Regions from separate parts of the Kitasatospora sp. NPDC097691 genome, predicted to be linked through region 1. Evidence: riboswitches for the same ligand, from Rfam matches in the RefSeq annotation. Region 1 holds a riboswitch; the other holds the start of a gene.
The links. Region 1 has a riboswitch for glycine ahead of gcvT (glycine cleavage system aminomethyltransferase GcvT). Riboswitches for the same ligand answer to the same signal wherever they lie in the genome.
Positions count from the first base shown of each region.

Region 1 (15,777 bases):
CGGGGTGCGGTAGAGCGAGTCCCGGTCGGCGATCTCCACGACCTTGCCGAGGTACATCACCGCCACCCGGTCCGAGACGTGCCGGACCACCGAGAGGTCGTGCGCGATGATCAGGTAGGTCAGGCCGAGCTCCTGCTGGAGGTCGTCCAGCAGGTTGACCACCTGCGCCTGGATGGAGACGTCCAGCGCCGAGACCGGCTCGTCCGCGATGATCATCTTCGGCTTCAGCGCGAGCGCCCGGGCGATGCCGATGCGCTGGCGCTGGCCGCCGGAGAACTCGTGCGGGTAGCGGTTGTAGTGCTCGGGGCTGAGACCGCACAGCTCCAGCAGTTCCTGGACGGCCTTCTTGAGCCCGCCCGCCGGCACCGCGTTCTGCAGCTTGAACGGCGCGCCGACGATGGTGCCGACGGTGTGCCGCGGGTTCAGCGAGGAGTACGGGTCCTGGAAGATCATCTGGATGTCGCGGCGGAGCGGCCGCATCGCCCCGACGCTCAGGTGGGTGATGTCGGTGCCCTCGAACTCGATCTTCCCGCCGGTCGGTTCGTCGAGCCGGGTGACCAGTCGGCCCATGGTCGACTTGCCGCAGCCGGACTCGCCGACGACGCCGAGCGTCTCGCCGGCGTTGACGGTGAAGTCGATGCCGTCGACGGCCCGCACCGCGCCGGTCTGGCGCCGCAGCAGCCCGCTGCGGATCGGGAAGTGCCGGGTCAGGCCGGTCACCTTCAGCAGCGGCTCGCGGTCGGAGGCAGGTGCCGGCGACGGGATCGCCGCCGCCTGGCTCGCCTGAGTGTCCGTCATCGGTTCTCTCCAGAAAGGTGGTACGAGGCCGGGCTCACAGCCGGGGCGCGATCTCTTCGGCGAAGATGCGGTGCCGCTCGTCGGCCGGCAGGTGGCAGGCCGCGAAGTGCCCGGGCGCGGCCTCGGCCAGCACCGGGAGCTCGCTCGTGGAGCGCCCGTCGGTCAGGGCGGCGTACGGGCAGCGCGGGTGGAAGGCGCAGCCCGTCGGCACGTTGATCAGGCTGGGCGGGGTGCCCTTGACCGGGACGAGCCGGTCCTGGAGCTCCCGGTCCAGGCGCGGCATCGAGCCCAGCAGGCCCCAGGTGTAGGGGTGTTCGGGCGCGTCGAAGAGGGTCTCGGCCGGGCCGCGCTCGATGCACTTGCCGCCGTACATGACCAGGATGTCGTCGGCCAGTTCGGCGACCACCCCGAGGTCGTGGGTGATGATGATGACGGCGGAGCCGAACTCCTCCTGGAGGTCGCGGATGAGGTCCAGGATCTGCGCCTGGACGGTGACGTCCAGCGCGGTGGTGGGCTCGTCGGCGATCAGCAGCGAGGGGTCGTTGACCAGGGCCATGGCGATCATCGCGCGCTGGCGCATGCCGCCGGAGAACTGGTGCGGGTAGTCGTCCACCCGGCGGTCGGGCTGCGGGATGCCGACGCGGTCGAGCATCTCGATCGCGCGGGCCCGGGCCTGCCTCCTGGTGGCCTCGGGGTGGTGCACCTGGTAGGCCTCGACGATCTGCTGCCCCACCGTGTAGTAGGGGTGCATCGCGGTCAGCGGGTCCTGGAAGATCATCGCCAGTTCGCGGCCGCGCAGTTGGCGTACCCGGTCCGGGCCGGCCGCGATCAGGTCCTCGCCGTTCAGCCGGATCTCGCCGCTGATCCGGGCCCGCTTGGAGCGGTGCAGGCCCATGATGCCCAGCGAGGTGACGGACTTCCCGGAGCCGGACTCGCCGACGATGCCGAGGGTGCGCCCCTTGTGCAGGTCGAAGCTGACACCGTCCACCGAGCGGACCAGGCCGTCGTCGGTGTCGAAGTGGATCCGCAGGTCACGCACGGACAGGAAGGGGTCCCCGGAGGGGGCCTGCGCATCGGCTGCCGTGGTCTTCTGGAGGTCGGTCACGAGAGCCTCACGCGGGGGTCGACGAGGGCGTACAGGAGGTCGACCACGAGGTTGCAGGCGACGATGAAGAAGGCGGCGAGCAGGGTGACGCCGAGGATCTTGGGCAGGTCGTTGTCGGAGATCGCCTGGACGGCGAACTGGCCGACGCCCTGGAGCGAGAAGACCTGCTCGGTGATCAGCGCGCCGCCGAGCAGCAGCCCGAGGTCCATGCCGAAGATGGTGACGATCGGGGTGAGCGCGGCGCGCAGCCCGTGCCGGGTGACGACCTTGCGCTCGACCAGGCCCTTGGCCCGGGCCGTGCGGATGTAGTCCTCGCTCATCGTCTCCAGCATTCCGGCGCGGGTGAGCCGGGCGTAGAGCGCGGAGTAGAGGAAGGCCAGCGAGATCCAGGGGAGGATCAGGTTGCGGGCCCACATCAGCGGGTTGTCCGTGAAGTCGACGTACTGCAGGTTGTCCAGGATCGGCCACTCGTAGCTGAACAACGTGAGCAGCAGCGCGCCGGTGAAGAAGACCGGCAGCGAGACACCGGCGAGGGCGACTCCCATGGAGAGCCGGTCGAAGATCGACCGCGGCTTGAGGGCGGAGACGACACCGGTGGCGACGCCGGAGACCAGCCAGAGCACGGCCGCGCCGATGGCGAGCGAGATGGTGACCGGGATCCGCTTGGACAGCTCGGGCCAGACCTCGAGGTGGTTCTTGAAGGAGTAGCCGAAGCAGGGCACGTGGCAGGTGGCCGGTTCCGGCCCGAACTTGTACTCGGCGCCGCTGACCAGCCCCTTGAGGAAGTTCCAGTACTGGGCGTAGAGCGGCTGGTCGAGGCCGAGGTTCTGCTTGACCGCGGCGATCGCCTCGGGTGAGGGGTTCTTCCCGATGTACTGGGCGGCCAGTTGGTCGGCCGTCTCGCCTGCGACGCGCGGGAGCAGGAAGAAGATCGCGAAGGTGACCGCGCTGACGACCAGCAGCAGTAGCACCGCCGCGAAGATCCTGCGGATGATGTAGGCAAACACAGTTGGGCGGCTCCGGCGGCCCGCCGCCGTCCGGGATCTTCCGGACGGCGGCGGGCGCCGCTGCCTTCACCTGCCTTCAGGGATGCGGAGCCAGGCTCTTACTTGGTGGTGCCGATGTTCAGGTAGTCGTACTCACCCGAGAACGCCGGCGTGGAGGCCAGGTTGGTGGCGTTGTCCGGGCGGTACAGGAAGACCTTGAAGTAGGTCAGCGGGACGATGACCGCCTGGTCCATGACCTTCTTGTCGATGTCGCCGTAGATCTTCTCGCGGGCCGCCTTGTCCGGGTTGACGGCGGCGTCGTCGATCAGCTTGTTGACCGCCGGGTCGTCCAGCTGGGACAGGTTGCTGTTGCCGGAGGGCTTGATCGCGCGGCCGTCGACGATCTGCTGCAGGAAGCCGTAGCCGGTCGGCCAGTCGGCGCCCCACTGCATCATCATCAGACCGATGTTGTGGTCCTGGGTGAACTGCGGCGCACCGGCGCTGTCGGTCAGGTACTTGCCCTGCGGGTACTGCTGGATCTCGGCGTTGATGCCGACCTTCTTCAGCGCGGCCTGGATCGAGGTGGCGGCGGCGACCTCGGTGGCGCGCTCGGTGCGGGCCGAGATGACGGTGTTGATGCTGTCCTTGCCGCAGGCCTTCAGGGCGTCCTTGGCCTTGGCCTCGTCACCCTTGTTGTCCTTGGTCTCGAACTGGTTGAAGTCCTGGTGGCCCGGAATGTCCGGCGGGAGCACCGTGTTGGCGATCTGGCCGCGGATCGGGCCGCCCTCGGCGGTCTGCACCGAGACCTTGTCGATCGCGAACTGGACGGCCTTGCGGCAGTCGACGTTGTCGAACGGCGCGACCTTGGAGTTGATCGCCAGGTAGACCAGACGGCCGCCGTAGGCGTTGTCGGTGCTGGCCTTCAGCTTCGGGTTCTGCAGGATCTGCGCCTGGGTCTGCGGGTCGACGCCGCCGCCCACCAGGTCGACCTGGGCGTTGCCGGCCAGCAGGTCCTTGTCGATGGTGGCCTGGTCGATGTTCATCTTGAGCACGATCTTCTCCGGCAGCTGCTTCCGGATCGGGTCGGTGCTCTTGTCCCAGTTGGTGTTGGGCACCAGGACGGCCTGCTTGCCGTCCTCGTAGGACTCGAACTTGAAGGAGCCCGAGGACACGATGTGCTTCACGTAGTCGGCACCGGTGTCCTTGGCCTGCGGGACCGGCGCGGTCTGCGGGGCGCTGACCAGGTAGTCGAAGTCCGCGAACGGGTGCTTCAGGTGGAAGACGATCGTGGTGTCGTCCGGCGTCTCGATCGAGTTCAGGCCGCCGGCCTTGTCCTTGTACGGGCCCGCGTACGGCGTGTCGTTGTCGACCAGCAGGTCGTGGAAGTAGGTCGGGCCGTTGGAGTTCACGTCCGGCGCGAAGTTGGAGCGCTCGACGGCGTACTTGACGTCCTTCGAGCTGATCGGGGTGCCGTCGTCGTACTTCAGGCCCTGGCGCAGCTTGTACGTCCAGGTCAGGCCGTCCGCGCTGGGCTGGCCCATCGACTCGGCGAGGTCCGGGACGAGCTTGTTGCCGTCCTCGCCCGCGGCCGGGTTGAAGGTGGTCAGCGGACGGGCGTACAGGCGCGAGAAGTTGTAGATGTACGCGTAGTACGTGTTGCCCGGGTCGAGCGAGTCCGGGGTGCCCTTCATCTCGTAGGTGACCGTCCCGCCCTTCTTGTCCGAGGCGTTGACGATGTTCTTGGTGGCCGCGTTGGCTCCGCCGCCGCCCGAGGCGGAGGACGAGTTGTCGTCGCTCTTCTTCGGCGAACTGGAGCAGCCGGTGACGACCAGGACCGCGGCGGCGGCAGCCGCGGTCAGGGCGACGGTACGGGACCTACGCATGGGAGAGATCAACCCCTTGAGGATGTGGAGGAGATGGAGGGTCCTGACGCGCAGTCAGTTGCTCAGGGTCAGTTGCTCTTGGGATCGAGGGCGTCGCGCAGCCCGTCGCCGAGCAGGTTGAAGGCGAGCACGGTGATGAAGATCGCCACACCGGGGACCACCATGTACTGGGGGTCCACCTGGTAGTACCGGATCGCGTCCTGGAGCATCCCGCCCCAGGAGGCCTGCGGAGGCTGGATGCCGACGCCGAGGAAGCTCAGCCCGGCCTCGAAGAGGATGTTGGTCGGGATCAGCAGGGTCGAGTAGACCAGGATCGGACCGACCAGGTTGGGCAGCAGCTCCTTGAACAGGATGAACGGGCCGCGGGCGCCGAGGCTGCGGGCCGCGTGCACGAACTCCCGCTCGCGCAGCGAGAGCGTCTGTCCGCGCACGATCCGGCCCATGTAGGGCCAGTTGAAGAAGCCGATCACGAAGATCAGCACCATGATGTGCAGCGGCAGGCCGTGCAGGCCGAACGCACCGCCCTGCAGCGAGGTCGAGATCGCGATCGCGAACAGCAGCAGCGGGAAGGCCAGGAAGACGTCCATGACCCGGCTGATCAGCGTGTCCACCCAGCCGCCGTAGTAGCCGGCCATGATGCCGAGCACGGTGCCGATGGTGTTGGACAGCACGGTCGCGCCGAAGGCGACCAGCAGGGAGACCCAGGAGCCCTCGATCACGCGGGTGAGCAGGTCCCGGCCCTGCAGCGGGTCGATGCCGAGCGGGTGGTCCCCGCTCATGCCGCCCCAGTCGCCGAGCGGCAGACCGCCGAGGTCGGCGTCCAGCAGGTCCTGGTGGAGGGCGTCCGGGTCGAGCCCGAACATCGACTCGATCGGCTTGGCCAGCACGGCGAGCAGGATCAGCAGGATCACCACGACGCCGCCGATGACGGCGGCCTTGTCGCGCTTGAAGCGCGTCCAGGCGATCTGGCCGAGGGAGCGGCCCTCGATCTTCTTGGCCGGGCTCTCGGCGGCAGGTGCCTCGGGCTCGTTCCCGGCGGTGGTCACGGATGCGGTCATGGTCAGTTGGTCCCCTCGCCGACGGTGGCCGGCCCACGGGTGCCGGTCGCCGGCTTCGGCGGTGCGGCTGCGGACGTGCGAAAGCTGTAGGAGGAGCGGGGTGTTCGCGACAGTGCTTCGTGCACGGGCACTGCCGCCACGCGGGATGGGCTTCGCGTGGACGAGCGGTCGGCGTGCGCGATCACCTTTGTGGGGTTCCAGTACGCGCGGTGCGTTGCGCAGAACTCTCTGCCATGCGAACTCGCTTGCGCCAGCCCTGACAACCGACAGATGCCCAACTGTGATCTGCAGGCATGCACCTCCCCGATCGCCGGCATATACCTCTTCACATGGCCGTAACAGGCATGTCAAGATGACCGGACCTCGCATCCGGAAATTCGTCCGGAAAGCATCGAAGCCGACTTGATGGACAATCAAGTCGGCTTCGCGGCACGGATTTCGGCAAGGGCCGCCCGGTTCCGGCAATCAGCGCCCGGGGTAGCCCGGCCACGGCTGCTGGGGCTGCTGCTGCCAGCCCGGCGCGGGCGGCTGCGTGCCGTACGCCCACCCCGGCGTCGGCTGCCCCGGCATCGACGGCCCCGGGTACGCGGGCGGCGGCACCGGCGGGTACGGACCGGTCGCCGGGCGCCCGGCCTCCCGGTCGAAGAACGGCCGCGAGTTGGCGCGCATCCACAGCGCCACCGGGTCGTACTCGTCCGACATCGCCACCGTGGACACCGCGAGCCCCTCCGGGGCCACCGCGATCGCTCGCTGCATCAGGGCGCGCACCGCCTCCACCGCGGGCGGGGAACTCTCGTACAGGTCCAGGCCGATCGCCAGGTACGGCTCCCCCACCGCCGGCTGCACCCAGGCCCGGCGCAGCGCCCGCACCGCGCGCACCTCAGCGGCCTGCCGCTCCAGCAGGGCGAAGAACGGCTGGGCGTTGACCTGCGGGTCGCTCAGCTTCAGCGGACCGGCCGGCAGCCGGTCCAGGCCCGCGGCGATCCGCCGCAGGTCGGCCCAGGGCACGCCGACACCGCCGCCGGGCGCGTGCGGGTTGAGCCACAGGCCCCAGCGGGTGCGGTACAGCGAGGCGGCGATCTCCCGGCCGGTGATGACCTCGTGGGCCCGCGCCCAGCCGGAGGCGGCGAGCTGCTCGGGCGAGGTGACGGCCGGCGCGTAGCCGTGGCCGCTGATCTCCATGTTCCCGTACTGCGCGTCCGGACTGCCCGGCGTGCCGTGCCAGAGCAGCATCCAGACCCGGCCGTCCGCCAGCGCGTGCAGCAGTCGCTCGTACGCGTCGTAGCGCTCCGGCGCGACCTCGCGCAGGGCGTGCTCCAACACGCCGGGATCCGCTCCCGGGTGCCCGGCCGGGGCCTGGCCCCAGGGCCCCGGCGCCCCGCCCGCTCCCGTTCCCGCACTCATGCGCCCACCTCGCCGCGCCTCTTTCCTCGAACCCGCCGGCCCGTCGGCCGTCTGCACGCACCCTATGGCGCGGCACCGGCCACCGCCACGGCGACGTGCCTGTGATACGAACCCCGCTCACACCCGCGTGTAGAAAGGCATTACCCGCGTGAGCAGCCACTCGACCACCGGGTCGTCGGCGAGGTCGAGCAGTACGAGGTGGACGCCACCCGGCAGCGGCACGGTTCCCAGCGCTTGGCCGAGCGCGTCGTTCACCGCGGCCGGGTCGGCCGGGGCCGCCGGATCCAACTGGACGCCCACGAACATCACGGTCGGCTCGCCCTCGATGCTGGCCAGCGCCCTGCGGGCGGTCAACACCCCGGGAAGGGCGGACAGTTCCGCCCGGCAGGCGGCCAGGAAGTGCTCCGGATCCTCCCCCGGCACCGGCTCGCGCAGCGCCACCCGGCCACCGGTCGGCGCCGCCGGATCCTCCGCGCCCTCCCAGCGGTCCCCGCGCGGACCGCGGCGCAGCTCGGCCACGCCCTGCGGCGGCACGGGGATGCCCACCGCCGCCTCCGGGTTCACCGCGATGCCCACGCCCAGCGGCAGCCCGCGGGCGAACTCCCAGGCCGGCGCGATCGCGAAGGCCATCCCCGGCGCCTGCTGCAGGAACACCTCCTGCGAGGAGAACACCGGCACGTACGGGTCGCCGCCCAGCTCGATGATCGGCAGGTCCAGCGCCTGCCCCTGCGGGTCGGCCCCGGCGGGCAACGGCACCCACACCTGGCTGCGGGCCAGCACCTCGATCACCCGCGGCGTCGCGCCCGGGTCGCCCAGGGCCGCGGTCAGCACCTGCTCCAGCTCGTTGGCCGGCCACGTGCCACCCGCCGGCGCCCCCTCCGGACCGCCCCACCCCTGCTGCTGCTCCACCGGGTATCCCATGCGCCGCCGATTCCGCCCTCTGCCGGTCGGCCGCCCTCTGCTGCGCCGACGCGGAGCAGTCTAGGGCCCGTGTTCGGGACCACGCGGGGTGACCGGGTGCCGTCTCCCCGTGCGACCCGGCCTGTTGTTCCCTTGCGCCCCGGTCCCCTCTTCCCCGTGTGACCGGGTCCCCCCTCCCTTCCCGGTCCGGGACGTGCCATGATGTGCGCGTCCGACGGCATGCGCCGCGGGCTCCACAACTCCATACCGGCCGCTCGAACCCGCGCGGGAGAGCCCGGAGTGCCGCCCCCGTGGTGGCACAGCCGGCGCCGAAGGAGCAAGTCCTCCCCGGAATCTCTCAGGCCCCCCTACCGCACGGGTTAGGCACATCTGGAAAGCGGCGCACGGCCCTGTCGCGCGCCCACCCACGGTGCAAGCCGCCATGCTGTCCCCCAAGCTGGAAACAGCTGCGGGCCGGCGGGCGGTGAAGCTCTCAGGTTCGACGACAGATGGGGAGACCCACGCCGCCGCATGCCCGCGCGCAGGGTCGGCCCCCGAGCGGGTCCGGTCCGGCGCGTGCACCCCTGAGTGCCCCGACCGAGGAGTTCCTGGCCATGTCGTCCCTCCGCCTGACCGCGCTCGACGCGCTGCACCGCGCCCTCGGCGCGACCATGACCGACTTCGCCGGCTGGGACATGCCGCTGCGCTACGGCAGCGAGCGCGAGGAGCACCTCGCCGTCCGCACCAAGGCCGGCCTGTTCGACCTCTCCCACATGGGCGAGATCACCGTCACCGGCCCGCAGGCCGGCGAGATGCTGGACCACGCGCTGGTCGGCTTCGTCTCCGCGCTGGGCGTGCTGCGCGCCCGCTACACCATGATCTGCGCCGAGGACGGCGGCATCCTGGACGACCTGATCGTCTACCGCCTGCGCGAGGACGCCTTCCTGGTCGTCGCCAACGCCTCCAACGCCCAGCTGGTCCTCGACGAGCTGATCGCCCGCGCCAAGGGCTTCGACGCCGTCGTCACCGACGACCGCGACACCTACGCGCTGATCGCCGTCCAGGGCCCGGAGTCGACCGCCATCCTGGCCGACACCACCGACGCCGACCTGCCCGGCCTGAAGTACTACGCGATCCTCCCGGCCCGGGTCGCCGGCCACGACGTGCAGCTGGCCCGCACCGGCTACACCGGCGAGGACGGCTTCGAGATCTTCTGCCGCCCGGCCGACGCCGAGGAGATCTGGCAGGCCCTGACCGCCGCCGGCGAGGGCCGCGGCCTGGTCCCGTGCGGCCTGTCCTGCCGCGACACGCTGCGCCTGGAGGCGGGCATGCCGCTGTACGGGCACGAGCTGTCCACCGACCTCACCCCGTTCGACGCGGGCCTGGGCCGGGTCGTCCGCTTCGACAAGACCACCAACGAGGGCGCCTTCGTCGGCCGCAAGGCGCTGGAGCAGGCCGCCGCCAAGGCCGAGGCCAACCCGCCGCGGGTGCTGGTCGGCCTGGTATCCGAGGGCAAGCGCGTCCCGCGCGCCGAGTACACCGTGGTCTCCGCCGACGGTGCCCCGATCGGCCGGATCACCTCCGGCGCGCCGTCCCCGACGCTGGGGCAGCCGATCGCGATGGCCTACGTCGACGCGGCGCACGCCGCCCCCGGCAGCACCGTCGCGGTGGACGTCCGCGGCAAGCACGAGCCGGTCCGGGTCGTGGCGCTGCCGTTCTACAAGCGCGCCCGCTGACGCCCGTCCGGGCCCCCGTTTTCCCATAGACGCAGGTCGAAGCCGTCCGCGCGGCGGCCCGCTTCGTCGTACCCGCTTCCCATCCTGGAGAATGACGCCATGAGCAACCCCCAGCACCTGCAGTACACCAAGGAGCACGAGTGGCTGACCGCCGCCGAGGACGGTGTCTCGACGATCGGCATCACCAAGCACGCCGCCGACGCGCTCGGTGACATCGTCTACGTGCAGCTGCCCGAGGTCGGCGACACCGTGACCGCCGGCGAGACCTGCGGCGAGCTGGAGTCCACCAAGTCGGTCAGCGACCTGTACTCGCCGGTGACCGGCGAGGTCACCGAGGTCAACCAGGACGTCCTGGACGACAACGGCCTGGTCAACAGCGCCCCGTTCGAGGGCGGCTGGCTGTTCAAGGTGCGCGTGGAGTCCACCGACGAGCTGCTCAGCGCGGACGAGTACACCGCCCTCATCGGCGGCTGAGACCCTGACCGGGGCGGCCGCCGCAGGCGGTCGCCCCGCCCCAGCCGCGGTCCCCTTTCCTCCTCCACCGGGAAGAACACACCATGACGGTTCTCAACCAGTCCCTGCACGCCCTCGACCCGGAGATCGCCGCCGCGGTCGACGCCGAGCTGCACCGCCAGCAGACCACGCTGGAAATGATCGCCTCCGAGAACTTCGCCCCGGTGGCGGTCATGGAGGCCCAGGGCTCGGTGCTCACCAACAAGTACGCCGAGGGCTACCCCGGCCGCCGCTACTACGGCGGCTGCGAGCACGTCGACGTGGTCGAGCAGATCGCGATCGACCGCATCAAGGCCCTGTTCGGCGCCGAGCACGCCAACGTGCAGCCGCACTCCGGCGCCCAGGCCAACGCCGCCGCGATGTTCGCGCTGATCCAGCCGGGCGACACCATCCTGGGCCTGAGCCTGGCCCACGGTGGGCACCTGACCCACGGCATGAAGATCAACTTCTCCGGCAAGCTCTACAACGTGGCCGCGTACCACGTCGACGAGAAGACCGGCCAGGTCGACATGGCCGAGGTCGAGCGCCTCGCCAAGGAGCACCAGCCGAAGCTGATCATCGCGGGCTGGTCCGCCTACCCGCGCCAGCTGGACTTCGCCGAGTTCCGCCGGGTCGCCGACGAGGTCGGCGCGCTGCTCATGGTGGACATGGCGCACTTCGCCGGCCTGGTGGCCGCGGGCCTGCACCCGAACCCGGTGCCCTACGCGGACGTGGTCACCACCACCACCCACAAGACCCTGGGCGGCCCGCGCGGCGGCGTCATCCTGTCCAAGGCCGAGTACGCCAAGAAGATCAACTCCGCGGTCTTCCCCGGCCAGCAGGGCGGCCCGCTGGAGCACGTGATCGCCGGCAAGGCGGTCGCCTTCAAGGTCGCGGCCTCGGAGGAGTTCAAGGAGCGCCAGGAGCGCACCCTGGAGGGTGCGCGCATCCTGGCCGAGCGCCTGCTGCAGGCCGACGTCGCCGAGGCCGGCGCGTCCGTCCTGTCCGGCGGCACCGACGTCCACCTGGTCCTGGTCGACCTGCGCAACAGCCAGCTCGACGGCCAGCAGGCCGAGGACCGCCTGCACGAGGTCGGCATCACCGTCAACCGCAACGCGATCCCGAACGACCCCCGCCCGCCGATGGTCACCTCCGGCCTGCGCATCGGCACCCCGGCCCTGGCCACCCGCGGCTTCCGGGCCGAGGACTTCCGCGAGGTCGCCGACATCATCGCCGAGGCGCTCAAGCCCGCCTTCGACGAGACCGTCGCCGCCACGCTGAAGGCCCGCGTCACCGTGCTGGCCGAGAAGTACCCGCTGTACCCGACCCTGGCCAACCAGGAGTAGTCACCGCCGGCCGGGAGTGGACGACCGGCCGGTGGACAGGGCCCGAGTGACCGGCCTCACCCCGCCGGTGGACATGGGACCCCGGGGCACCGCGCACACTGGACAGTGCGCGCGGTGCCCCGTCACGTGTCAGCCCCCGCCCGCCCAGCAGAAGCAAGCAAGCCCCCCACGCCCCGCCCGCAAGTCCTTCCACGAACCAGACAAGGACGTCCTCCGTGGCCATCAGTGTCTTCGACCTCTTCTCCATCGGCATCGGCCCGTCGAGCTCCCACACCGTGGGTCCGATGCGCGCCGCCCGGATGTTCGCCCGCCGACTGCGGTCCGAAGGCCTGTTGGCCCAGGTGACGGGTGTGCGCGCCGAGCTGTACGGCTCGCTCGGTGCCACCGGCCACGGCCACGGCACCCCGAAGGCCGTCCTGCTCGGCCTGGAGAACAACTCGCCCCGCACCGTCGACGTCGACCAGGCCGACAAGGACGTCGAGCGGATCACCGCCGAGAAGCGGATCAACCTGCTCGGCGAGCACGCCATCGACTTCGACCCCGACAGCCAGCTCGTGCTGCACCGCCGCCGGTCGCTGCCGTACCACGCCAACGGCATGACCCTCTGGGCGTACGCGGCCGACGGCTCGACGCTGCTGGAGAAGACCTACTACTCGGTCGGCGGCGGCTTCGTCGTCGACGAGGACGCCATCGGCGCCGACCGGGTCAAACCCGACGACACCGCGCTGCGCTACCCCTTCCGCACCGGCGAGGAGCTGCTGCGGCTCACCCGCGAGACCGGGCTGTCCATCTCCGGCCTGATGCTGGAGAACGAGAAGGCCTGGCGCAGCGAGGAGGAGATCCGCACCGGGCTGCTGGAGATCTGGGCCGTGATGCAGGAGTGCGTGCGGGCCGGCATGAGCCGCGAGGGCATCCTGCCGGGCGGCCTCAAGGTCCGCCGCCGGGCCGCCGCGGCGGCGCGGGCGATGCGCGCCGAGGGGATCGGGCCGGCCAACGCGATGGAGTGGGTGACCCTCTACGCGATGGCGGTCAACGAGGAGAACGCCTCCGGCCGCCGGGTGGTCACCGCGCCGACCAACGGCGCGGCGGGGATCATCCCGGCCGTCCTGCACTACTACCTGAACTTCATCCCGGGCGCCGACGAGGACGGCATCGTCCGCTTCCTGCTCGCGGCCGGCGCCATCGGCATGCTGTTCAAGGAGAACGCCTCCATCTCCGGCGCCGAGGTCGGCTGCCAGGGCGAGGTCGGCTCCGCCTGCTCGATGGCCGCGGGCGGCCTCGCCGAGGTCCTCGGCGGCACCCCCGAGCAGGTCGAGAACGCCGCCGAGATCGGCATCGAGCACAACCTCGGCCTCACCTGCGACCCGGTCGGCGGCCTGGTCCAGATCCCCTGCATCGAGCGCAACGGCATGGCGTCGGTCAAGGCCGTCACCGCCGCCCGGATGGCGCTGCGCGGCGACGGCCGGCACCACGTCTCGCTCGACAAGGCGATCAAGACGATGAAGGAAACCGGCGCCGACATGAAGATCAAGTACAAGGAGACCTCGCGCGGCGGCCTCGCCGTGAACGTCATCGAGTGCTGATCGGGCACTGACCGGGGCCCGATCGGAAACCGATCGGGCCCCGATCGCACCGTGACCGTGCGCCGGTCCGGCGCGCCCCGGCCCCCGGGCGGAGCTCCCCTCCGCCCGGGGGCTTTCGCATTTTTACTGGCCGACGGTCCGTCAGCAGGTCCATAATCGCGGCCAGTTGGTTCACGCCGGAGGGGGAGGCGGATGACCTTCCAGCCCGGGCCGGTGCGGCCCGCCGAGCCGCCCGTACCGCCCGAAGTGCCCGGCGGGCCACCGCCGTTGTCGCAGCCGCCGTCACAGCCACCGCCGCCGGAGTCGCCGTACGCGACGTCCGAGGCCACCCGGCTGCTCTGCGCCGGGGTCTACCTCGACCCGGACTACCGGCGGCGCGTCATCACCGAGCTGGTCGACCACGACGAGCGCTCCGTCCCGCCGTCCCTGGGCTTCGACCTGATCACCGTCCTGGCGCACGCCCTGCGGGCCCGGGCCCTGGAGGTCCGCACCGGCGCCGTGCTCGTGGCGGTCTGGCTCGGCTTCTTCTTCTCCGTGTACCGGCCGCTGCTCCGGCACCCGCCGTCCGGCGAGTACTGGAAGGCGTACGGGGAGGGGCTGCTCAGCGGGTACCAGGGGGATCCGTACGGCGGGGAGTCGGCGGCCGACACCGTGTTCGGCGCGCTCGCCCACTTCATGCCGCCGTTCACGGCGACCTTCCCGGTCCTGTACGCCCTGGTCGGCCTGCTGTCCTGGTACGCCAAGCCGGCGGACGTCCGGGAGTACGCGCTGTACGCCCCCGCCGCCCCCGCCGCCCCCACCGCGCCCGACGGCTCCCGCACGTCGGACGTCCGGCGCGCGGCCGGGGGGCTCCTCTCCGCCGTCGCCGTGATCGCGCAGATCCTCTACTGGACCCTGGCGCTGCTCGCCCTGAAGGACGGGGCCTGGGAGGGCGTGCTGTTCCCGCTGGCGCTCGCGGCAACGGTGGGCGGGCACCGCCTCAAGGTCGCCCAGGTCCTCCGGAAGGAGCTGACCCGCGAGACGTTCCCGAAGCATCCGCGCCGGCTGCCCGCCCGGCCGCACTACCAGGCGCTGGGCCGGGCGATCGCCGCCGAGCAGTACTCGCAACTCATCGTCTACGACCCGGCCGACCCCTTCCTCGGCGCCGGATTCCCGTTCAAGGCCTGGTCGTTCACCCTGGAGCTGAAGCGCCGCGAGACCGGTCCAGTGGTCGACGACGGCAGCCTCACGGCCCGGGCCGTCCTCGATCTGGTCATCCCGCGCCTGGCCGCCCTGCGGCAGACTGCCGCCGAGACCAGCCTGGACCGGCTGAAGGACCTGCAGATCGACCACGTCGTCTACCTCCCGTACGGCCCGGCGCGCGGCGACGTCGAACGTGAGCCCGGGCACATCGCCGAGCACATCGCCGAGGCGGTGGACGAGGGCGGCGAACGGCGCCGGCACTTCCTGCGGGTCCGGGTCGGCGCCTGGGACGAACAGCTGGTGCTGACCGTGCAGTTGCGGGTCCACACCCAGGGGAACCTGCTGATGGTGGAGGTCGTCCCGCACGTGCTCGGGCCGGTCCGTCGCGACTACGAACTGCTGGCGGAGGCGGTGGCCCAGCAGGGCACACGGCCCGGACGCCGCGGTCCGGCGATGTCCGCGTTCACCGCCGGACCGGCCGCGCTCCGCTCACTGCTGCGCCCCGGTGGCGGCCGGGCGGCGGGCGGACCGGTCGGCGACGACGACCTGCTGACGGTGGCCGCCCGACCGGTCGTCTCGCTGCGCGAGGCCGCCACCTCGTCGACCGTCTCGATCTTCCAGGAGCTGGACGTCAGACGGTACTTGAAGTCGATCGAGGAGCGGATCACCGGCGGCCTGCGGGTCGCGCTGGAGCAGGCCGGGTACGAGACCGACCGCTTCGAGCAGAACGTGATCCAGGTGATGCAGGGCGGCATCCACATCGGTTCGATGAGCGGCGGCGCCGTCGCCACCAACGGCGGCACGGCACAGTCGGGCGCTCAGGAGACACCACCGTCCGGCAGCAGGCCTTCGTAGCGGGCACGGATTCCGGCGCGGAGCCGGGGAGATGGGTGCGGGAATGAGCGAGGAGCAGAGCGTGCGGCAGGACGAGGAGAACACGCCCCGGGCGAGCGGCGGGGTGTCGATCGGTGCGATGACCGGCGGGGCCGTCGCCGCGGGCCCCGGAGCCCGCGCGGAGGACCGGTCGCAGCGGGCCGGGGCGCCCGACCCGCTGCCGGACGTGAACGGTCCGGCAGTGCCCGCCCCGGCGAACGGCGGAGTGTCGATCGGCGTGATGGCGGGCGGGGCCGTCGCCGCCGGGAAGGACGCGACGGCCGTCGACGCCTCGGTTCGCCTCGGCGCTTCCGGCCGTGAACTGCTCGCGGCCATCGACGAGTTGAGGGGACACTTGCCGATGTTCACCCGGGTCGAGGGCAACGGCGTGGCCGAGGTGGAACAGGAGCTGGCGGCCGTCGGCACGGCCC
Region 1 is NZ_JBEORY010000035.1:45,084-60,860, forward strand. It holds gene ABTY56_RS23690 (ABC transporter ATP-binding protein) at 1-798, opposite strand, end outside; gene ABTY56_RS23695 (ABC transporter ATP-binding protein) at 833-1,903, opposite strand; gene ABTY56_RS23700 (ABC transporter permease) at 1,900-2,910, opposite strand; gene ABTY56_RS23705 (ABC transporter substrate-binding protein) at 3,009-4,772, opposite strand; gene ABTY56_RS23710 (ABC transporter permease) at 4,841-5,830, opposite strand; gene ABTY56_RS23715 (enhanced serine sensitivity protein SseB C-terminal domain-containing protein) at 6,296-7,234, opposite strand; gene ABTY56_RS23720 (enhanced serine sensitivity protein SseB C-terminal domain-containing protein) at 7,352-8,155, opposite strand; glycine riboswitch at 8,411-8,518, shown strand; gene gcvT (glycine cleavage system aminomethyltransferase GcvT) at 8,749-9,870, shown strand; gene gcvH (glycine cleavage system protein GcvH) at 9,970-10,344, shown strand; gene glyA (serine hydroxymethyltransferase) at 10,428-11,708, shown strand; gene ABTY56_RS23740 (L-serine ammonia-lyase) at 11,924-13,291, shown strand; gene ABTY56_RS23745 (AbeC-like domain-containing protein) at 13,484-15,328, shown strand; gene ABTY56_RS23750 (hypothetical protein) at 15,372-15,777, shown strand, end outside.

Region 2 (15,777 bases), on a different contig from region 1:
ACCCAGACTAGGGGCACGAAAAACCACTCTCCTGAGTGATGTGGTTTGTCTGGCCCGGCGTGGCGATCGTTGACGGGTCATAGGGGACTGCCTACCGTCAGGAGTGGCTGTCCGGGTGGCCGATGCCCGCAGTCGGGTTGCCCGCAGCACGAGTGGACGGAGGCAGGCATGAGCAGCACCGGCGATGACGCCGTGGGAGGCCTGTGCGCCGTGCACGTGCCGCGCACCGCCCGTACCGTCGCGGACCTTCCCCGGGTGAGCAGGTTCCCCGCCGTACAGCCGGGGCAGCCGGCCATCGAGCGGCTGGCCCCGACGTCCGAACTGATCGGCTTCCGCGGCCCGACGGCCTGCGCGGCGGCCGGCATCACCTACCGCCAGCTGGACTACTGGGCCCGCACCGGGTTGCTGGAGCCCAGCGTCCGGACGGCCTACCCGGCGACCAGCCAGCGGCTCTACAGCTTCCGCGACGTCCTGCTGCTCAAGATCGTGAAGCGGCTGCTCGACGCGGGCGTCTCGCTGCAGAACATCCGGGTGGCCGTCGCCCACTTGCAGGCCGCCGACCAGGGCGACCTCGCCGGGATGACGCTGATGTGCGACGGCGCGACGGTGTACGAGTGCGCCACGCCGCAGCAGGTGGTGGATCTGCTGAAGGGCGGTCAGGGGGTCTTCGGTATCGCGGTGGGAGCGGTCTGGCGGGAGCTGGAGCTCACCCTCGGGCGGCTGCACGCGGAGCGCACGGACACCGGCGAGACCCTGGTCGGGCAGGACCCGGCCGACGAACTGGCCCAACGGCGCAACCGGGCGGTCTGAGCATCGATTCGACGGGGCCGCGGGCCCGGACGGGGAACCGTTCGGACCCGCGGCCTCGTCGTGTTGCCTGGCGAAACGATCGAGGGAGGGCACGTGCGGGTCGGCACGGGGATGGCGGAGCTGCTGCGGCGCAGGGCCGCGCTGCTGGGAGCGCGGCTGCGGCAGCGGGGGACGCAGCGCAGGGTGTTCCAGGTCGGGACGCTGCTCTGCTCGCTGGCACTGGCCCCGAGCGCCTGGGTGTGGCTCTCCGCGGGTGAGCGGGTGGGCACGGTGGAGAGCGCGCCGTCCGCGCCGGTCGCGGTGGTCTTCGGGGCCGGGCTGGACCAGGGCAAGCCCTCGCCGTACCTGGAGCACCGGCTCGTCGCGGCGGTGGACCTGTACCGGGAGGGCAAGGTGCAGGCGATCCTGGTGACCGGGGACAACGGGCGGACCGAGTACGACGAGCCCGACGCGATGTTCACGTACCTGACCACGCACGGGGTGCCTGCGGAGCGGGTGGTCCGGGACTACGCGGGCTTCGACACCTGGGACTCCTGCACCCGGGCGCACCGGATATTCGGGGTGGACCGGGCGGTGCTGGTCAGCCAGGACTTCCACGTCCGGCGGGCGCTGGCGCTGTGCGAGGCGGCGGGCATCCGCTCGTACGCGGTCGGGGTGCCGGAACTGCACGACGAGACCTGGCTGTACGGCGGGTTGCGGGAGGTGGCCGGGGCGGGCAAGGCGGCGGTCAACGCCTGGCTGCGGCCGGACCCGGTGTTCCTCGGGCCCAAGGAGGACGGCATTCCGAAGGCGCTCGCGGACGCGGCGAAGAAGCAGCCGTAGGCGGCTGCCCGCAGGGCGCCCGGCCGGGTTCGTACGCACTGTCGGACCCGTACGCGATGATCGGCGGGTGCGATCACTGCCGAGCATCATCCACCTCGACATGGACGCCTTCTTCGCGGCGGTGGAGCAGGCGGCCAAGCCGAGCCTGCGCGGCAAGCCGGTGATCGTCGGTGGGCTCGGCGGGCGCGGAGTGGTCTCCACGGCCTCGTACGAGGCGCGGAAGTTCGGGGTGCACTCGGCGATGCCGATGGCGCAGGCGCGTCGGCTCTGCCCCAACGCGGCCTTCCTGTCGGGCCGTTTCGAGGCCTACCGGCAGGTCAGCGAGATCGTGATGGGCCTGCTGAGGGAGCTGTCGCCGCTGGTGCAGCCGCTCAGCCTGGACGAGGCCTTCGTGGACCTGGAGGCAGGCCCGTACGGCCCGGTGCTGGCGGAGACGGACCACGAGACCGGCGAGCGGCTGGTGCTCGCGCTGGCGGAGGACCTGCGGGCGGACATCCAGCGGCTCACCGGGCTGACCGGCTCGGTCGGCGCGGCCGGCTCCAAGCTGATGGCCAAGATCGCCTCCGAACAGGCCAAGCCGGACGGCCTGGTGCTGATCGAACCCGGTCAGGAGCGGGCCGTGCTCGGGCCGATGCCCGTACGGGCGCTGCCGGGGATCGGGCCGGCCACCGAGCAGGTGCTGCGGCGGGCCGGGCTGAACACCGTGGCCGACCTCGCGGAGGCGGGCGAGGCGGAGCTGGTGCAGCTGCTCGGGCGGGCGCACGGCGCCGGGATCCACCACATGTCGATAGGGCTGGACGATCGGCCGGTGGTGGCCGACCAGGACGCCAAGTCCGTCTCGGTGGAGGACACCTACGAGGTGGACCTGGCCGACCGGGACCGGGTGCTGCGCGAGGTGGAGGCGCTGGCCGCCCGGTGCGTGCGGCGGCTGCGGGCGGCCGGGCGCTCGGGGCGGACCGTGGTGCTCAAGGTCCGCCGGTTCGACTTCTCGACGCTGACCCGCTCGGAAACGCTCGGCGGGCCCACGGACGACGAGGCGGTGATCACCGCGACCGCGCGCCGACTCGCCGAGCAAGTGGACATCACCGGCGGGGTCCGGCTGCTCGGTGTGGGCGTCGCCCAGCTCGCCGACTACACCCAGGAGGACCTGTTCGCGCAGGCCCTGCGGGAGGAGGCGGCGGAGCACGCCGAGGCGGCGGCCGAGGCCGAGCAGGCCGAGGAGGAGCCGGAGGCCGTCGTGGTCCGGCGCTGGATGCCCGGACAGGACGTCCGGCACACGGAGTTCGGGCCGGGCTGGGTGCAGGGCAGCGGCGTCGGAAGGGTCACCGTACGGTTCGAGACGCCGTGGAGCGGGCCGGGGCGGGTGCGGACCTTCGCGGTGGACGACCCGGCGCTGGAGCCGGCCCGGCCGCTGTCGCTGCGCCGGGACCCGGACGTTGATCCGGATGCGGACCCTGCTGCGGGCGAGGACCCGGGCGCGGGCGCGGGTCCGGGCGCGGGCCGGGCCGACGGGGTGGACGAGCGGGGCTGAGAGCGGGCGCGGGCGAGCGGGCCGAGACACGAAAACGGCCCCACCCGGTGGGGGAGTACCGGGTGGAGCCGCATCACCGTGCCGGACTCCGTACGTTCGTGATGCCCTCGCGACGTACGGAGACCGGGCCCCCGCGCCCTGTCCCTGAGCGCGGGGGCCGGACGCCTCGTCAGGCGTCGGTCTTCACCAGCTTGTCGCTGGAGTCCTGCTGGGCCGAGCCCTCGACGACGGTCAGGGGAGCGGCCGGCTTGACGGTGCGGATCAGGAACGGGACGACACCGGCGACGGCGCAGACCACGGCCGCCGTCCAGAACGCGTGCTTGTAGGCGTCCAGGGTGGGCAGCAGCAGCGGGATCTGCGGCGGCAGCTTCATGGTGTCGCCGGTCAGGATGGCGGCCATGACGGCGGTGCCGATCGCGCCACCGACGGTGCGCAGCACCGAGTTCATGCCGTTGGCGATGCCGCTCTGCTCGACCGGCACGGCGCCGTTGATGTAGGCCGGCATCGCGGCGAACGCGAGGCCGACGCCGAGGCCGAAGATCGCCGAGGCGGTGTAGATGTCACCCTCGTGGCTGTGCCGCAGGGCCAGGTAGGCCATCGCGATGGCGCCGAGGACGCCACCGAGGACCAGCGGCAGACGCGGACCGCGACGGGCGATCAGCACCGCGCCGAGCGGGGCGGCCACCATCGAGCCGATCGCGGACGGCAGCAGCATGACGCCGGCGTGCAGGACGGTGGCGGTGAAGCCGTAGTGGGTCAGCTTCTCCGGGGTCTGGGCGAAGTTGCTGATGACCATGAAGGAGCCGTACATACCGAAGCCGATGAGCAGGCCCGCGGTGTTGGTGAAGGCGACGGCCGGGCGGGACATCATCTTCATGTCCACCAGCGGGTGCGCGACCTTGGTCTCGATGATGCCCCAGACCAGGGCGACGACGGCGGCGACGGCGAACAGGCCGAGGGTCTTGGTCGAGGTCCAGCCCCAGTGGTTGCCCTGGCTGACCGCGACCAGCAGCGCGGAGAGCCAGCCGGCCAGGGTGATCGCGCCGAGCGGGTCGGCGCCGCCCTCCTTGTCGGTGACCGGGTCGGACGGGACGCGGATGGCGACCAGGGCGACGGCGATCAGGCCGAAGACCAGGCCCATCCAGAAGATCGACTTGTAGTTCCAGTGCTCCAGCAGGAGACCGGTGGCGACCAGGCCGAGGCCGGAGCCGACGCCCATCGAGGCGCTGATGGCGGCGACGCCGCCGGTCACCTTCTGCTTGGGCAGCTCGTCGCGGACGATGCTGATCGCCAGCGGCATCACGCCACCGCCGGCGCCCTGCAGGACGCGGGCGACGACCAGCCAGGTGAAGGAGTGGGTGCTGACCGCCAGCGCCGAACCGGCGACCAGGCCCGCCAGCGAGATCAGCAGCATCGGCTTACGGCCCCGGAGGTCGCCGAAGCGGCCGAGGAGGGGAGTCAGCACGGCGGCGGAGAGCAGGTTGGCGGTCATCAGCCAGGTGATGCTGGAGGCCGAGACGCTCAGTTCCTTGGCCAGCGAGGGCAGGATCGGGACGACCGCGGTCTGCACCACGCTGAACGACAGCATCGCCAGGATGAGGGCCGGCAGGACCCGGGCGCTGCTCTGCTTCTCGGCCGCGGTGGTGGGCTGGGATGCCTCACTCACGGTTGCTTCCTCCCGTACATAGTGAATGAACTGAAGTAACCATGCAGGGAGATACTTCAGAGTGTCAAATATCGAGTGGTTAAGCTTTGGCAAAGGGGGAGGGGCGGGGGTCTGTCGGGCGCCTGCGGCGGGCCGGGGGCGGGGTGCCGGGTTGGGCTGTGGAGGCCGTGGCGCGTGGGTGATGGTGAGGCCGGGGCTTGGGCATGCGGAAGGGCCCCGGCCAGGGGTGGCCGGGGCCCTTGACGGGGTGTGGGTCAGACGAGGGGGCGCATGGCGGTGGGGCGGGAGGTCTCCGGGGCGGGCGCGATCGACGACGGCTGCGGGTCCTCGGCGGGGGTGTCGTCGTGGACCTCGACGTGCTCGCGGCGGACTTCGTCCCGGATCACTTCCTCGGCGGTGTAGCGCTCGACGACGAGGCGGACGCGCTCGATGGGGGCGAGGTGCTTGTGCACCACCGGGCGCTCCTCGCGGAGGGTGACCTCCTCGACGGCCTCGGCGATCTCCTTCTCGGTGAGGGAGGCGCGCTCGGCCTCGCCGACCGGAATCCGCTCGACCCGGACGCGCTCGCGGACCACCGGGACGCGGCGCTCGATCTGCTCGGTCGTCACGTACTTGCGCAGCTTCGCGGTGCCCACGGTGTGCCACTCGGTGCTGACGTCCAGCCGCTCCTCGCGGCAGGTGACCTCGATCGGGTCTGTGGGGGCGGGGGCGGCGGCGCCCACGGTGCTCTCGGCGGGCTGCGGGTGCGGGTGCGGCTGCGACTGCTGCTGCGGCTTCGGCTCGACGGGAGGCGTGACGGCGGGAGCGGGAGCAGGAGTGGGGGCGTGAGCGGGTGCGGGGGCGCTGAGGGTGCGCACGTGGGCCTCCGTGGCGGTGCTGGTGTTGATCGGGGCGGGCTCGGGGGAGTGCAGGGCGAGCGGCTTGGTGACGGCTGCGGCCGCTGCCGCGGGCACGGCGACCGGGGCCGCCGAGCCGGTGCCGAAGTCGAGGTCGGACTGGGCGGCGTGGCCGCCGTCGTCGTCGGCCGGGTCGTCGCTCCCCGGGGTGTCGAGGCCGTAGTAGCGGTAGAGCTGGAGCTCCTGGGCGGGGGACAGGTGCTGGCCGACACCGAAGTCCGGGGACTCCTTGACCAGCGACTTGTCGTACGGGACCCGGAGCTCTTCGCCGGAGAAGTCGCTCGTGGTGAGCGGGACGAAGGCGTCCCGGCCGAAGATGCCGGTCCGGACGGCGGCCCACTCGGGCCGGCCGGTGGCATCGTCCAGATAGACCTCGTCGACCGTACCGATCTTGTCTCCGTTGCGGTCGACCGCCTTGTGGCCGATGAGGTCCCGGGGGTCGATGTCGGTCTGCACTCTTTCCTCCAGGGCGCTGGGCCTGCGGAACCCCCGCAGGAAGGCGGCCGGAGCACCCGTTCCGTCCGCCACTCCACACCAAATGCCATGAATCGGACGGGCGCGACCGGGGTGCGCCGGACGGGCTGTGGGCTGGGCCGTCCGGGGGACGCGCGTAGACCCGGCGTGACCTGAAGCACCCGTGATCGGAAGGCCTCCCGCTGGTACCCTGGGCGGCGACCGCAGAGCCCGCTCGGGAGAGTCTCCGCCGCGAAAACCGCTGGTCGGAGCGCCGAAGGAGCAACTCCTCCCCGGAATCTCTCAGGCATCCGTACCGTGTGGGGTAGGTCACTCTGGAAAGCAGGGCAGGAGTGTCGGCACGGAAGCCGGCGACCACCACCCTCACCGACGGTGCAAGCCGACGGAGCGCCCACGGCGCGCCGTGCGGGCGAAGCTCTCAGGTCCCGATGACAGAGGGGGAGGCCTGTCGGGTTCGCCCGCCACGGCTGATTTCGCTGTCCGCAGCGGGAAGGTCGGCCGGCGTGCGTACCCCCGCCGGTCCGTGACCAGGAGGCCTCGACCACCATGAACGCCCAGCCGAACGCGGGACGCCCCACCGGCGCCTCGACCCTCACCGAGCTTGAGCTGGCCAGCCCCTTCGAGAACCGCCACATCGGCCCCGACGCCGCCGCGCAGGAGAAGATGCTGGCGTCCGTCGGCTACGGCTCGCTGGACGAGCTCGCCGCCACCGCCGTGCCCGAGGCGATCCGCTCCATCACCGGCCTGGACCTGCCCGCCGGCCGGTCCGAGGCCCAGGTCCTCGCCGAGCTGCGTGAGCTGGCCGGCCGCAACCAGGTGCTTCAGCCGATGATCGGCCTGGGCTACTACGGCACCTTCACCCCGCCGGTGATCCTGCGCAACGTCATGGAGAACCCGGCCTGGTACACCGCCTACACCCCGTACCAGCCGGAGATCTCGCAGGGCCGCCTGGAGGCGCTGCTCAACTTCCAGACCCTGGTCTCCGACCTGACCGGCCTGCCGACCTGCGGCTCCTCGCTGCTGGACGAGGGCACGGCGGCCGCCGAGGCGATGGCGCTGGCCCGCCGCGTCACCAAGGTCAAGGGCGGCGTCTTCCTGGTCGACGCCGAGACCCTGCCGCAGACCACCGCGGTGATCCAGACCCGCGCGGAGCCGACCGGTGTCGAGGTCGTCGTCGCCGACCTGTCCGCCGGCATCCCGGCCGAGATCGCCGAGCGCGGCGTCTTCGGCGTGCTGCTGCAGTACCCGGGCGCCACCGGTGTCGTCCGCGACCTCACCCCGGTCATCGAGCAGGCGCACGGCCTGGGCGCGATCGTCGCCGTCGCCGCCGACCTGCTGGCGCTGACCCTGCTGAAGTCCCCGGGCTCGCTGGGCGCCGACATCGCCTGCGGCACCTCGCAGCGCTTCGGCGTGCCGATGGGCTTCGGCGGCCCGCACGCCGGTTACCTGTCGGTGCGCGCCGAGTACGCCCGCTCGCTGCCCGGCCGCCTGGTCGGTGTCTCGGTCGACTCCGACGGCAACCGGGCCTACCGCCTGGCGCTGCAGACCCGTGAGCAGCACATCCGTCGCGAGAAGGCCACCAGCAACATCTGCACCGCCCAGGTGCTGCTCGCCGTGATGGCCTCCATGTACGCCGTGTACCACGGTCCGGACGGCCTGGCCGACATCGCCCGCCGCACCCACCGCTACGCCGCGGCCCTCGCCGAGGGCCTGCGGGCCGGCGGCGTCGAGCTGCTGCACGGCGAGTTCTTCGACACCGTCACCGCCGTCGTCCCGGGCCGGGCCGCCGAGATCGCCGCGGCCGCCCGCGCCAACGGCGTCAACGTGTACCAGGACGGTGCGGACCGGATCTCGGTCTCCACCGACGAGACCACCACCCGCGAGCACCTGGCCGGTGTCTGGGCCGCCTTCGGCGTCCCGGCGGTCGAGGTCGCCGAGGCCGCCGACGCGCTGCCGGCCGCGCTGCTGCGCGAGGACGAGTACCTGACCCACCCGGTCTTCCACAGCCACCGCTCGGAGACCGCCATGCTGCGCTACCTGCGCCGCCTGTCGGACCGGGACTACGCGCTGGACCGGGGCATGATCCCGCTGGGCTCCTGCACCATGAAGCTCAACGCGACCACCGAGATGGAGGCCGTGACCTGGCCGGAGTTCGGCCAGCTCCACCCCTTCGCGCCGATCGACCAGGCCCAGGGCTACCTGACCCTGATCCGCCAGCTGGAGCAGCAGCTGGTCGAGGTGACCGGCTACGACGCGGTCTCGATCCAGCCGAACGCGGGCTCCCAGGGCGAGCTGGCCGGCCTGCTGGCCGTCCGCGCCTACCACCACGCCAACGGCGACACCCAGCGCGACGTCTGCCTGATCCCGTCCTCGGCGCACGGCACCAATGCGGCCTCCGCCGTGATGGCCGGCATGCGCGTGGTCGTGGTGAAGACCCTGGTCGACGGCGACGTCGACGTCGAGGACCTGAAGGCCAAGATCGAGCAGCACCGCGACAACCTCTCGGTGCTGATGGTCACCTACCCGTCGACCCACGGCGTGTACGAGACCGAGATCACCCAGATCTGCGCGATGGTGCACGAGGCCGGCGGCCAGGTCTACGTGGACGGCGCCAACCTGAACGCCCTGGTCGGTCTGGCCAAGCCGGGCAAGTTCGGCGCGGACGTCTCGCACCTGAACCTGCACAAGACCTTCTGCATCCCGCACGGCGGCGGCGGCCCGGGCGTCGGCCCGGTCGCGGTGCGTGCCCACCTGGCGCCCTACCTGCCGAACCACCCGCTGCAGGAGGAGGCCGGCCCGGCCACCGGTGTCGGTCCGATCTCGGCAGCCCCGTGGGGCTCGGCGGCGATCCTGCCGATCTCCTGGGCGTACGTCCGGCTGATGGGTGGCGAGGGCCTCAAGCACGCCACCCAGGTCGCGGTGCTGAACGCCAACTACATCGCCAAGCGCCTGGCGCCGCACTTCCCGGTGCTCTACACCGGCCCGGGCGGGCTGGTCGCGCACGAGTGCATCATCGACCTGCGCCCGCTGACCAAGGAGACGGGCGTGACGGTGGACGACATCGCCAAGCGCCTGATCGACTACGGCTTCCACGCGCCGACGATGTCCTTCCCGGTGGCCGGCACGCTGATGATCGAGCCGACCGAGTCCGAGGACCTGCACGAGATCGACCGTTTCTGCGACGCGATGATCGAGATCCGGGCCGAGATCGACAAGGTCGGCTCGGGCGAGTGGGCCGCCGACGACAACCCGCTGCGCAACGCCCCGCACACCGCCGCCGAGCTGGCGGGCGACTGGGCACACGGCTACTCGCGGCAGGAGGCGGTCTTCCCGGCGGGCGTGAACCCGGCGGACAAGTACTGGCCGCCGGTGAGCCGGATCGACGGCGCGTACGGCGACCGCAACCTGGTCTGCTCCTGCCCGCCGCTGGACGAGTACGGCGTCTGACGGATCCGGTCGCCACGGCGACCGGACGGACGGCAGGGCCCCGGCGGAACTCTCCGCCGGGGCCCTGCCCGTACTGCGATCGATTCGGCGGCCGCGCCCGCCGTACGGTCGGACCGCGCGGTCAGGCCGCGTGGGCGACGGGGCGGCGCGGGGCGATCACCCGGCCGTCCGGCAGCAGCTCTCCGGTGTCCTCGAACAGGACGACGCCGTTGCAGAGCAGGCTCCAGCCCTGCTCCGGGTGGCAGGCCACCGACACGGCCGCTTCGCGGTCCTCGGACTCGGCCGATGGGCACTCAGGACGGTGCTGGCACATACGTACCCTCGCTTCGCTCTGCGATCCTCCCCGTGGTGCGGTCGCCGGAGGTCGTGCCGTCCGGAGGCCGCCGCGGTGGTCGGATCCTGTCCGCACGCCGACCAGGTGTTGACCGGCGCTCAAGTGGGTAGGACAGGTGGTCCTTCCACGCTGGTTCCCAGTGTCGGCATCTGCGGACGTGCCCGCAGGGATTTCGTGACATGCGCCACAACTCCCGGGCAGAGATCACCCGTTCAGGTGGGGCCGGGGGGAAATCGCGCACCGGTGGATCAGGTGAGGGATGGCCCGATCGGGCCATGGCGGGTGCCCCGTTCGGGTGGCACCCATCTGCCGGCCGGTACGGAGCCCGTTCGGGTGACGCGCTCCGGCCCGGGGCGCGGGGCATGGTGGAGGACCGGCGGGCACGCGGGCATGGCGGAGGGCCGCCGGGCGGGTGGTCCGGCGGCCCGTGCGGATGCGGGTGGTTCAGGAGGAGCCGAGCAGCAGCGGCCTGACGAGCGGGGCCCTGGCGAGCAGCGGCAGGAGTTCGGCGGCCGGGTAGGCGCGGTGGGCGGTGACGCCGAGCGGGGCCGGGGCGAGCGGGATCAGCAGGTCGGCGGCCGGGCCGGTGTCGGGGCTGTGCAGCCAGAGCGCCGTCGCGTACTGGCCGGGGAAGGTCAGCAGCCGGGGCTGCTGGCGGATCCGGGAGCTCTGGGCGAGCTGCCAGGCCTCGCGCAGCGCCCGGACCGTCGAGTCGAGGTAGGGGCCGGCGGTGAAGTGCGAGAAGGTGTGGCCCTCGACGGCCTGTACCACCTCGGCGGCGGCGGCCACGTCGGCGCCGTCCTTGATCAGGAAGCGCCACCCGGTGCGGCGGGCGGCGGGGAGTTCGGGGCGCGGGCCGTCCAGGACGTGCACCGCGAGCGGATGTGCGGGGACCAGGGGGCCGGCCGGATGACGCAGCGCTGCGGCGGCGGGCTGGCGCAGCGCGGTCTCCGAGTCGAGTGCGCCCAGGACCGCGCGCAGGGCGCTCGGCGGGGGCTGGGGGGTCTGCAGAGTCATGGCGGGGTCCGCCTCTCCAAGCGAGATCGGCGTGCGAGTGCGGCATACCGGCATGGCGCGGCGCGTCAACGGCGACGGGGCCTGGCCGTGTCCGGTTGTCAGGATCGCGGTGCCGGCGCGGTCGCCGCCGTCGACGAGGGGTTTCGGGGCGGGAGCCGACCGGCCGGAGGGCTGTGCGAATTCCATCGAACAGATGCGCAGGGTGATCTGTTTATCACAGGCGGTGGCGCCGGGCAAGTCTGCAGATGGTCTGATATTCCGTCAGTTGCCTTGCATTGCAAGCCAGTACAAGCATTCGGGTATCGATCTTCGAGGTGGGCATGATGCTTCCACGGTCGGTCGGCCGGGTGGCTCAACGGGGTGTCTCAGAAGGAGGGGACCGTGGGCGAGAAGGTCGTGGCGACTCGGGCGGATCTGGCGGACCGGCAGCTCTACCGGCGCAAGCTCCAGGCCTGTCAGGAGGCACTGGGACGGATGCTGCGGGAGGACCGCTTCGACCGGCCGCGGGCGGTGATGGGGCTGGAGATCGAGCTCAACCTGGCCGACGAGCAGGGCCTGCCGGCCATGAACAACGCCCAGGTGCTGAGCGAGATCGGCTCCAGCGACTTCCAGACCGAACTGGGCAAGTTCAACATCGAGGTCAACATCACGCCGCACCGGCTCTGCGGCCACGTCTTCGAGGAACTGCGCGAGGAGATCGACACCGGGCTGCGCTACGCCGACCGGCGGGCCGCCGAGGCGGGCGCCCGGATCGTCATGGTGGGCATCCTGCCGACCCTGGAGCACGCCCACACCGGGCTCGACTCGATGAGCCACAACCAGCGGTACAGCCTGCTCAGCGACCAGATCCTGGCCGCGCGGGGGGAGGAGATCACGCTCGACATCGAGGGCGTGGAGCACCTCCAGCTGGAGTCCATCACCATGGTCGCCGAGGCCGCCGCGACTTCGCTGCAGTTGCACCTCCAGGTGACCCCCGAGCGGTTCTCCTCGGTGTGGAACGCCGCCCAGGCGCTCTGCGGGCCGCAGCTCGCGGTGGGCGCGAACTCCCCCTTCCTGTTCGGGCGGGAGCTGTGGAGGGAGACCCGGCCGGTGCTTTTCCAGCAGGCCTGCGACACCCGTTCGGCCGAGCTCAAGGCGCAGGGCGTACGCCCCATCACCTGGTTCGGCGAGCGCTGGGTGGACTCGGCGTACGACCTGTTCGAGGAGAACCTGCGGTACTTCCCCGCGCTGCTGCCGATCTGCGACGACGAGGACCCGCTGAAGGTACTGGCCTCGGGCGGCGCTCCCAAGCTCGCCGAGATGCGGCTGCACAACGGGACCATCTACCGCTGGAACCGGCCGATCTACGACATCGCCGGCGGGGTGGCCCACCTGCGGGTGGAGAACCGGGCGCTGCCGGCCGGGCCGACGGTGGCCGACACGCTGGCCAACGCCGCCTTCTACTACGGGTTGGTGCGGGTGCTCGCCGAGCAGCCCCGGCCGGTCTGGACCCGGCTGCCGTTCGAGCGGGCGGACGAGAACTTCCGGCAGGGCGCGCGGTACGGCATCGACGCGGTGTTCCAGTGGCCGCGCCCCGGGCGGGCCGGGCGCGGCGGTGGGCTGCAGACGGTGTCCGCCGTCGACCTGGTGCTGGGCGAGCTGCTGCCGATGGCCTACCAGGGTCTCGACGAGTGGGGCGTGGAGCCCGCCGACCGCGACCGCTACCTGGGCATCATCGAGCAGCGCTGCCTGCGCCGCACCAACGGCGCGGCCTGGCAGAGCGCGACCTTCCACCGGCTGCGCGAGCAGTACGGGATGGACCGGCCGACGGCGCTCGCGGCGATGACCCGGCGCTACGCCGAGTACATGCGCGGCGGGGAGCCGGTCCACACCTGGCCGGTGGGTTAGCCGCCGCGCACCCGGCCGCCGGAGCACGTCCGGTGACGGGACCGCACCTGGCCGGTGGGTCGGCCGGGCCGCTGTGTCAGGATGATCGCTCCGGCGGTCGGCCGACGGCCGGAGCGACCGCCCCGTCCGCTGGAGCCCCCGTGACCACCCGCCCGACCGCGCCGGAGACCGAGCAGCTCACCCGCCGGCTGCTCGGGGCGGAGCTGCTGATCGTCCTCGGCCTCTCGCTCGGGGCCAGCGGGATCGGCGCGCTGATCAGCTTCGCCGGCTCGCTCACCGAACCGATCAAGCTCGGCCAGCAGGTCGCCACCCTGAACGGTTCGCGGGCGCCCGGGCGGCCCTGGCTGGACCTGGTGTGGCAGTTGTACTACATCGGGCGCGGCCTGATGCCGGTCGTGCTGGTCGGCTACCTGCTGGTGCGCGAGGGCGTCGCGCTGCGGGTGCTGGGCTTCGACCTCGGGCAGAAGCTGCGCGACCTCGGCCGGGGCGCGGCCGTCGCGGCGGCGATCGGCGGCTCGGGGCTGGCGCTGTACCTGGCCTCGCAGGCGGCCGGGTACAACCTGACGGTGGCGCCCTCGGGGCTGCCGGACGTCTGGTGGCGGGTGCCGGTGCTGGTGCTGTCGGCCTGGCAGAACGCCATCCTGGAGGAGGTCGTCGTCCTCGGCTACCTGCTGCGCCGGTTGGGACAGTTGGGCTGGTCCTGGCCGGCGGCGGTGGCGGCGAGTTCGGTGCTGCGCGGCTCGTACCACCTGTACCAGGGGGTCGGCGGGCTGGTCGGCAACATGGTGATGGGCGCGGTGTTCTGCCTGCTGTACCGGCGCTGGGGGCGGGTGATGCCGCTGGTGGTGGCGCACGCGCTGATCGACACGGTGGCCTTCGTCGGCTACGCGCTGCTAGCCGGGCACGTCAGCTGGCTGCCGACCCCCTGAACGCCCCGATCCGGAGTGCGCGCCCGCGCGGCGGGCGGGCGAGCAGCCGGTCGACGTGCCGGCGCTCCAGACCCTGGCCGGGGTCGATCGGCAGCAGCAGGCGGTCGCGGCGCCAGCGGGACCGGCGGACCAGCCGGGACGGGATGACGTCGTCCACCCAGGCGAACGGACGGCCTCCGGCGTGGCGCAGCAGCGGGGCCCACTTGGCCGCGGAGAACAGCTCCATCAGCGGGACGCGCGGGTCGCCGGGCTGTGGGACGTAGCCGCTGAAGCGGACCACCGGGAGCGGGTCGAGCCCGATCACCGGGGTGATGTGGGTGTTGGCGTGGTCCTCCCAGGTGGTGGCCCAGACCAGGTCGTACGTTCCGGCGAGTTCGCGCAGCCACTCGCCGTGCCGGGTGGACAGCAGGACGGTGTGGCCGAACAGGGCGTGGGTGTCGAAACCGGTGTCCGGATGCGGGCAGACCGGGTTCAGGACGCCGTCGACGTCCAGGAACAGCAGTGGCTTCGGCACCGGTGGGCCCCCAGGGCGGTCGTGTCTCCTACCCGCTCGGACGAACCATCCGTCCCACCGGTTGCGCCCCGGTGGGCGCACGCAGGGCGCACAGGGGGCTCACGGCGCGGGTACGGGCTCGGTGGCGGGCACCCGTGCGTCGGTGGTGCCCCGGCGGGTCAGCCGGCGTACCTGCGGGTCCAGCAGGACCGCTGCGCTGAGTACCAGGCAGGCGACGGCGCAGGTCCAGAGCGCACCGCCGAGGCCGAGCGCCACGGCGGCCGGGCCGGCCAGCGCGGTGCCGACCGGGGCCAGCGAGTAGGAGCCGAGCTCGTCGTACGCGGAGACCCGGGAGAACATCTCCTCCGGGATCTCCTGCCGGAGCGCGACCATCCAGTTGACGCTGAAGACGGTGACACCGACACCGGAGAGGAACATGGCGACGACCAGCAGCGGCAGCGGCGCACCGGCGGCGAGGGCCAGCGCGGGCACGCCGAACAGGAACACCCCCCAGTTGCCGACCAGCAGGATCCGGCGCGGCCGCCAGCGCGCCATCAGCAGGCCGGTGGCGACCAGGCCGACGCCGTAGGCGGACATCGCCAGGCCCCAGGCGCCCGCGCCGCCGAGCCGCTCCTTGGCGATGGCCGGCCCGTAGACCGACTCGACCGCGCCGATGCAGGCGACCAGGACGGAGAACTGCAGGACGACCACCCAGAGCCAGCGGCGGGAGGCGAACTCCCGCCAGCCCTCCCGCAGGTCGCGCAGCATGCTGCCGCCCGAGGGGGCGGGGGCCTGCTCCGGCTCCAGGAAGAAGCGCAGCGCGGCGGCGATCAGGAAGCAGAGGGCGTCCAGGGCGAGCACCCAGCCGGGGCCGAGGGCGGCGGTGAGGGCTCCGCCGAGGGCGGCGCCGCCGATCTGGGCGGCGTTCTGGCCCATCCGGAAGACCGAGAAGGCGCGGGCCGCGTGCTCCTGGGGGACGGCCTGCATGATCATGCCGCCGGAGGCGGGGGAGTAGAGCGCGTAGCCGGCGCCGCCTGCGGCGGAGAGCAGCAACAGCTGCCAGAGTTGCGCGTGCCCGGCCAGGACCAGCGCGGCCAGCACGGCCTGGGAGGCGCCGCTGAAGACGTTGGCGGCGACCATGATCCGGTGTCGGGGGAGGCGGTCGGCGAGGGCTCCGCCGAGCACCAGGAGCAGCACGGTCGGCAGCAGCCGCGCGGCCGTGACGTAGCCGACCTCGGTGGTGGTGCCGCCGTTGCCGAGGACGGCGAAGGCGGTGGCGATGGGGGCACCGGCGTTGCCCAGGCCGCTGATCACGGTGGCGGCGGTCTGGATGCGGAAGTTGCGGCTCGCCCAGGCGAGGCGGCGGGGGCGTGGGGGTGGGGTCGGCACCCGGCGACTATGGCCGGAGTTCGTACAGGTGTCCATCGAGTTTGCGCACCTGTCGCGCCGGCCTGCTCGGCCGGGGCGATGT
Region 2 is NZ_JBEORY010000069.1:22,738-38,514, reverse strand. It holds gene ABTY56_RS33365 (MerR family transcriptional regulator) at 169-810, shown strand; gene ABTY56_RS33360 (SanA/YdcF family protein) at 922-1,632, shown strand; gene ABTY56_RS33355 (DNA polymerase IV) at 1,700-3,163, shown strand; gene ABTY56_RS33350 (MFS transporter) at 3,333-4,829, opposite strand; gene ABTY56_RS33345 (PRC and DUF2382 domain-containing protein) at 5,084-6,181, opposite strand; glycine riboswitch at 6,405-6,507, shown strand; glycine riboswitch at 6,509-6,641, shown strand; gene gcvP (aminomethyl-transferring glycine dehydrogenase) at 6,746-9,646, shown strand; gene ABTY56_RS33335 (DUF5999 family protein) at 9,768-9,959, opposite strand; gene ABTY56_RS33330 (hypothetical protein) at 10,425-10,997, opposite strand; gene ABTY56_RS33325 (glutamate-cysteine ligase family protein) at 11,379-12,884, shown strand; gene ABTY56_RS33320 (CPBP family intramembrane glutamic endopeptidase) at 13,025-13,813, shown strand; gene ABTY56_RS33315 (HAD domain-containing protein) at 13,791-14,327, opposite strand; gene ABTY56_RS33310 (MFS transporter) at 14,427-15,695, opposite strand.
Region 2: linked by a shared signal. The riboswitch ahead of gcvP (aminomethyl-transferring glycine dehydrogenase) and the one ahead of gcvT (glycine cleavage system aminomethyltransferase GcvT) in region 1 are both predicted to bind glycine.